2 regions of the Shewanella sp. 0m-8 genome follow, and region 1 is predicted to be linked to the other one. Evidence: predicted binding sites of a transcription regulator. Region 1 holds the regulator's gene; the other holds the start of a gene.
What was found. The regulator ArgR, encoded in region 1, controls arginine synthesis, uptake and breakdown. The targets are predictions, from matches to a motif close to ANTGAATANNTATTCANT.

Region 1 (3,854 bases):
ACGCTTATCCGTGAAGCTATCGAGAAAGGTGACGGAACTGAGCATATCGAGGTGATCCTTGCCGCACTTAAAAACTGTGGTGCATTGGAGTACACAGAGAAGCGCGCTATCGAGGAGTCTGACAAGGCCATTGCAGCACTGGCCATCATTCCAGAGTCCGATTATAAAGAAGCGCTCATCTCGCTTGCGAGAATAGCAACTCAACGCAGTAACTAAGAGCGAAGTAACTAAGAGCGAAGTAACTAATTATTCTCTTTAAATTAGCACCTTGATGCCATTGAGAAACAAAAAAGGAGCCTAAGGCTCCTTTTTTATTATGACCCACAAGAGGTCAGTCATCGTTTATTTAACGAATTCGATACCCAGCACAATATCAGCCTTTAGTGTATCTAGCATAGCGTCACGAGCATTCGCTTCAAATGCGCTTACATCGCCATAAGCAAGGACTTGCTCAACACCGTTCTTACCAAGTACAACAGGTTGTGCAAAGAACTCAGTATGCTCACTGCCGCCATCAACATAGGCGCATTCAATCACATTTGCTTCACCTTGAAGACCACGAACAAGTGATAAGCCGAAACGACATGCAGCTTGCCCCATAGATAGGGTTGCGCTACCGCCACCCGCTTTAGCTTCAACAACTTCCGTACCCGCATTCTGGATACGTGTCGTTAATGCTGCAACTTCTGCATCGGTAAAGCTTACGCCTTCAATTTGTGACAGCAGCGGAAGAATCGTCACTCCACTGTGCCCACCGATAACATTAACTTTAACGTCTGCAACGTTTAAGCCTTTTGCTTCAGCAACGAACGTTTCTGAACGGATAACATCCAACGTTGTAACACCGAACAAACGGTTCTTGTCGTAAACACCCGCTTTTTTCAATACTTCAGCAGCAATGGCTACGGTTGTATTTACAGGGTTTGTAATGATACCGATTAATGCCGTAGGGCAAGTCGCGGCACATTTTTCAACTAGATTACGAACTATACCTGCATTGATGTTAAATAGATCTGAACGATCCATACCCGGCTTACGAGCAACACCCGCAGAGATAAGTACAACATCAGCACCTTCTAGTGCAGCAGTAGGATCTTCACCAGCGAAACCTTTTACTTCTACCGCAGTAGGGATGTGGCTTAAGTCAACCGCAACACCTGGCGTAACAGGGGCAATATCATAAAGCGACAATTTTGAACCCGCAGGTAATTGAGTTTTTAACAGTAGGGCAAGCGCCTGGCCAATACCACCAGCAGCACCAAGTACAGCAACTTTCATAATGATCTCCGTCAATTCTCAGATTTTTGTGATTTAGATCCACCTTTCCAATGCCGCAACAGTACTGGATTCACAAAAAAAATTCAATTATCCCTTAGTCGTGTTGAATATAATCTAGAACGCTAATGTAAGATGGTAAATGAGTAAAGTGAGTGTACATCAGCGATACAGAGCTAAAACCATAATAAATTAGCATAACAAAATTTAGAATAATCATTCTAACTTAAGTTGAATCATTGAGTCTAACTGGGTTTATTAATGAATTTTTATTCAAAAAAACGAATACCAATTGACAAAAACGGCGAAAATATTCATGATAAAGCAGATTTTTTTGAATAAAGAATAATAATATATGCAAGCTAGTAAAAGCCCAGATGATTTAGTTAAGACGTTCAAATCTATTTTAAAAGAGGAGCGTTTTGGCTCTCAAAGTGAAATTGTTATCGCCCTTCAAGCAGAAGGCTTTAGCAATATAAACCAATCTAAAGTTTCTCGTATGCTAAGTAAGTTTGGCGCGGTTAGAACCCGTAACGCAAAGCAAGAGATGGTATACTGCCTTCCTGCAGAGCTTGGCGTTCCTACTGCCGGAAGCCCGCTTAAAAACCTGGTACTGGATGTTGACCATAACCAAGCCATGATTGTTGTCAGAACTAGCCCTGGTGCAGCGCAATTAATCGCGCGTCTGCTCGACTCAATAGGTAAGCCTGAGGGTATTTTGGGGACTATTGCTGGTGATGATACGATTTTCATCTGTCCATCTAGTATCCATAGCATTGAAGACACGCTAGAGACAGTTAAGTCACTGTTTAATTATGCTGATTAATTACGCCGACTAAACATAAAGCGACGATTTTTTTAAATGCTGTACCCTCAGGGCTACAGCATTTTTTGTTTGTTGCATAATCAGCCTCCATCACTCGACCGTTTACCTAGGCTCTGCACCGTAACCCAATCATTTAGCTTAATGCCCCCTGTATGAAACACTATGTTTTATACAATATATTGAATAGCAGCTTCTCTCTCGAGCAATAATCGTTATAATCCTCAATGACAGTACTGTTAGTCGAGGGCAAATAATGAATAAAAGTAAAATAATAAATATCAACGATATATGCTGGGAATCTTGGCAGCATGAAGATCAGTATGCCAGCGAGCAAAAGCACATTGGCGATACCGCCGGTGGAGAAAAAATTGGCGTGACCATGGAACGCTTAGCGCCAGGTAAGTCCTCAGCTGTTGCCCATTACCATACAAAAGAAGAAGAGCATATCTACGCGATGCATGGCGAAGCGACGCTATACATTGACGGCGAGCCTCACCCTTTTAGTCAGGGAGAATATATCTGCTTTAACGCTGACACGGGTGTGTCTCATAAACTCGTCAATCATAGTGAGCAAGAGTTTGTTTTTCTGGTCGTTGGTAACCGAGACATACATGACGTAGTTGTATACCCAGAAAATAACAAGGTGCTAGTAAAATCTGTCAACGAAGTTTACGCCAAACGCCCCACCAATTATTGGGATAAAGACGAAGCTTAGCGCGAATAATTCACTTTGTTACGCCCAATAAAAAACGCACTTTACTGTGCGTTTTTTATGAGTCAGTAAAACCTTGCGAATTAGCCCGCTGTAATCATAAAGTCTAATGATGGCGCAAAGAATGACGAACCAGTTAATGCTTGAGTAAAATGCATTAAATGGTCATGGTTGCCTTCACTATCGCCATGCACCATGCTCTCTAGCATCTTTTCGAAATTAACTGAATTGCGGCAAGTAGAGATAAACATCAAGCCTTGCTCTTTAACTGAACCATAAGGCATGCTTTGCCTTAAGATCTCCATAGACTTACCTTCACTGTCTTTCAGGTTAACACGCTTAATGTGGCTCGTAAGCGGTTTATCAGCCGATGCATACTCGATATTGTCCGCTTTAGTACGCCCAATAACATCTTCTTGCTTCTTGACTGGCAGACGGTTCCACTTACTTAAGTTATGGGCAAACTTTTGTACATGAATATAACTTCCGCCTTTAAAACGGCTGTCTTCCTCGCCGATTAATGCAACTTCCTGACGACTACGTCCTTTAGGGTTCTCGGTGCCATCAACAAAGCCGCTCAAATCACGAGAGTCCATGAATCTAAAGCCACGCTCTTCATCAATGAGTTCAACTAAGCCTTCAAACATTTGATTAACTTCGTTAGCCACCAAGTGCAGAATATCAAAACGATCACAACGGATATGCACAAATAAATCATACTCGATAGCCGGTGCATCTCGATTACCTCGATTCATCGCAGGGAAAGGTTTTAGCTCTTCTGGTCGAGCATGGGGGTATAAGGTGTCCCAATAATTAGCACCAATGGCAACAAAACCATTAAAGGCACTATCAGAATATTGATCTGCTAATTCATAAATATACTGAGCCACATTCGCCACACAAGGGCGCATGTCAGACTCAACACTATCATTAGCATTAAACATTAAGTAGACACTGTGCAAGTTTCCTTCTGCACAAACTCCAAGCTGTTCACGAGGCATAACCTGACTATCCATTATTATAAGTAACCCTTAGCATAAT
Region 2 (3,854 bases), on a different contig from region 1:
GAACACAGACTAATTCGTCACAATTACGACTGATGGTATGGAACTGTTCTGCGATATTCGCCAGATTTAAAAATTGGTTAAAAGCTTTAGCAAAAGGAACGAGTTCGTCGTCGTTTAAAGAAGATAGTAAAGTCAGCATCTCTTCACGAGCGGCATCATCGCCTTGGCGAGAGCTTTTTGCTAGATGACGGATTTGTTCAATTTTATCTAAGAAAGCATCATCTAGATCGGTGCGGATTGTGTCACCTAAAATCTGCCCTAAGGTTCCAACGTTAGACCTTAGCGAGGCATACATGTCTACCATACGTGCTCCATATCGGTAAGCTAATCGATCACAATACCTAGCAGCGCTGTGCTAGGCAATGATCCAGATTAAAATATCGTGCTTGAATGTGTTGTACATCACTTTTTAGGTATGCCCATGTAAGTACTGACTATACTTTGAGCGGTAAAGTGGATGGATAATAGTAATTACTTTATACATGCTTGATAAATAAGCTTTTTTAATAGATCTTTTGTACGTTCGATATACGAAAGATCTAAAAACTCATCAGGTTGATGAGCTTGCTCAATACTACCGGGGCCGAGTACTAAGGTTTGGCAACCTAGCGTACTGATATACGGCGCTTCGGTGGCATAGTTAACCACTTCTGGCTGGCTTTCACTGAGTTGTGCTACCAACTGGGTCCAGCTGCCATCTTTTTTATCTGCAAACGCCTCTGAACCTGGGTATAAAGGCGCAACGCTGATACAGCCTGGATAATGATTGCACACTGGTTCAAGATAGTTGGCAACCATTAACTCTAAATCGGCTAGTGCGAGACTGGGGATGGGTCGAAGGTCAATATGTAGATCGCAGCAGCCACAGATCCTATTGGCCGCGTCCCCGCCATGGATATGTCCAAAATTCATGGTTGGATAGGGCACACTAAAGGCATCTTCTCGATAATTATCGGCTAAGTGCTGTTTTAGCTTGAGGAGTTGTCCTGTAACCAAGTGCATGACCTCGATAGCATTAAGTCCTTTTGCTGGATCTGAAGAGTGACCACTGCGACCAGTCACTCGTATACCTTGGGTAAAATGCCCTTTATGCATATACACCGGCTTTAGGCTGGTGGGCTCACCGATAATGGCATAATCAGGCGAAATTGATTTCGCTGCTGCAAATGCCTTCGCGCCGTTCATGGTCGTTTCTTCGTCGGCACTGGCTAAGATATGCAATGGACGCTTAAACTTATCCATTGGTAGCTCTTTTAGTGCCTCTAGCACTAAAGCAAAAAAGCCTTTCATGTCACAGGTCCCAAGGCCATACCAACGATTATCTTTTTCTACTAATGAAAATGGGTCCTGGCTCCAGCGCCCTTCATCAAAAGGGACGGTATCTGTATGCCCTGCCAGCAATAACCCTCCCTGGCCTTGACCAAACGATGCGACTAGATTGTATTTGTCACGAGTATCTGTCACAGGTACAGACTGGCACTGCATCCCTAAATCGCTAAACCAAGTATGCAATAGTTCTATGACAGCTTTATTGCTCATGTCGTGCTCAGCTTCGAGTGCACTAATAGAGGGTGTTGCAATCAGTTGGCTAAAACTACTTTTAATCTCTGGAAGTGCTTTCATTAAAAAATACCTAAATATATATTCAAATATATTGCATAATTAATTTTGCGTGTTAGTCTATCAAACAGCTAAGACAACTACCACACTTCGATGATCTGTTTAATGAGAGTATATATGTTCAATCTGGTTAAATTAATAGTAATTAAGGTTAATCATACCCACTTCCTGCGACGATAATCTTGTCATTAATGGTGTTCAGCCAGGGCTTAAGTTGTGCCCATTCTTTTTTCCGTTTTGTCATCTAAATTCAAGATTAAGGTTTTAAAGTCATAGACTATGAAAAATATAGCCATTATTGGCGCTAGTGGTTACACGGGCGCACAGATCACCTCTCTTATAAATGCCGAATCGACATTGTCGGTTCAAGGTCTTTATGTCTCTGAAAACAGCCTCGACAAGGGCAAGCCTCTGTCTGAGCTTTATCCGGCTTACAGTCATATATCACTGAGCTTAAATCCGCTCACGGAGGGTGCTAAACAAACTATCGTTGCGACAGCTGATGCCGTCGTACTAGCGACTGACCATGCGGTAAGTTTACACTTAGCTGCTTGGTTTTATCAGCAAGGGTTAGCGGTATTTGATTTAAGCGGTGCATATCGGTTTTCCGATATAGCACAATATCCTAAGTGGTATGGTTTTACTCATGAATATCCTGATGTACTTGCTAATGCTGTTTATGGTTTAGCCGAGTGGAATGCAGAGCAAATAGCCAGTAGTAAGATGATTGCTGTACCAGGTTGTTATCCAACAGCATCGCTAACAGCACTTAAACCTATTGCGCATTTGCTGACCGATGTTTTACCCGTAATTAATGCCGTTAGTGGTGTGACCGGGGCCGGCAGAAAAGCTCAACTGCATACCAGCTTTTGCGAGGTAAGCTTGACCCCTTATGGGGTACTTGGTCACAGGCACCAGCCAGAGATTGCCACTCAATTAGGGCAAGAGGTTATCTTTACTCCCCATCTTGGTAATTTTAAGCGCGGTATTCTTGCAACCATCACGGTGCAATTAGTTGCGGGCACTTCAGTTAGCGATATTGAAACAGCGTATCAATATTATGACTCTGCCGAGCTTGTCACGGTAAAACAAAATCAATTCCCTAAGGTGGATGATGTGGTGCAAACACCCAATTGTCATCTAGGTTGGAAGTTCGATGAACAGAATGGTTATTTGGTTATCGCTAGCGCTATTGATAACTTAATGAAAGGGGCCGCAAGTCAAGCGCTTCAGTGCATAAATATTCATTTTGATGCGTCAGTAACAGCATAAGTTGGGAGAATGGAGGTGAACATGACTAATTTTACAACGACGCAAGCTAAGCCCGTTATGGTGCTCAAGGTTGGTGGCGCATTGTTACAGTGTGAGATGGGAATGGAGCGGTTAATGCAAGCTGCAGCAAGCATAATCGCTAATGGCCAGCCTCTGATTATGGTGCATGGCGGTGGCTGTTTAGTTGATGAACAGCTAAAAGCGAATAGTTTTACATCGGAAAAGCTTGATGGTTTAAGAGTCACCCCGCAAGAGCATATTCCTATTGTAGTGGGGGCATTGGCGGGGACTTCAAACAAAATATTGCAAGCGGCAGCAATTAAAGCGGGTGTAACCAGTTTAGGTATGAGCCTTGCGGATGCAGGAATGATGACGGCAACAATTAAAGATCCGCAGTTAGGGTTAGTCGGTGAGGTTGAGCCCAAAGATGCTAGTTATCTTGAATTTGTTTTATCAAAAGGTTGGATGCCAATTGTGAGTTCCATCGCAATTAGTGAAGAAGGCAAGATGCTAAATGTTAATGCCGATCAGGCGGCAACGGCCCTGGCTAAGTTGGTTTCAGGTTCATTGGTTTTACTATCAGATGTTTCAGGTGTGCTTGATGGTAAGGGCCAGTTAATTACGAGTTTGAATAGAGAGCAAGTCAATGAGCTGACCAAGATCGGTGTTATCGAGAAAGGAATGAGGGTCAAGGTGGAAGCTGCATTAGATGTTGCAGAGTCCATGGGGCAAACCGTACAGATTGCTTCTTGGCGTCATGCAAAGCAATTAATCGCGTTAAGCAAAGGCGAGACAGTTGGCACACAGATCCAGCCACAAATTCAGTAATAGGAGAGCCATCTTATGCAACATTTACTATCGATAAAAGATTTAAGCCAGCAGCAGTTACTCGACTTACTGGCTTTGGCGAAAAATATTAAGCGTAACCCTGCTGAATACAAACATGCTCTAGAAGGAAAAAG

Region 2: a site for ArgR is predicted at 1,633-1,650, ahead of argC (N-acetyl-gamma-glutamyl-phosphate reductase). Genes of this name have one in related genera too.

The regions. Positions count from the first base shown of each region.
Region 1 is NZ_JBRIMB010000002.1:88,716-92,569, forward strand. It holds gene ispB (octaprenyl diphosphate synthase) at 1-216, shown strand, start outside; gene mdh (malate dehydrogenase) at 343-1,278, opposite strand; gene argR (transcriptional regulator ArgR) at 1,631-2,101, shown strand; gene ACVBIO_RS01600 (cupin domain-containing protein) at 2,355-2,816, shown strand; gene ACVBIO_RS01605 (Dyp-type peroxidase) at 2,897-3,829, opposite strand.
Region 2 is NZ_JBRIMB010000010.1:136,027-139,880, reverse strand. It holds gene ppc (phosphoenolpyruvate carboxylase) at 1-304, opposite strand, end outside; gene argE (acetylornithine deacetylase) at 472-1,623, opposite strand; gene argC (N-acetyl-gamma-glutamyl-phosphate reductase) at 1,900-2,892, shown strand; gene argB (acetylglutamate kinase) at 2,914-3,720, shown strand; gene ACVBIO_RS07385 (ornithine carbamoyltransferase) at 3,736-3,854, shown strand, end outside.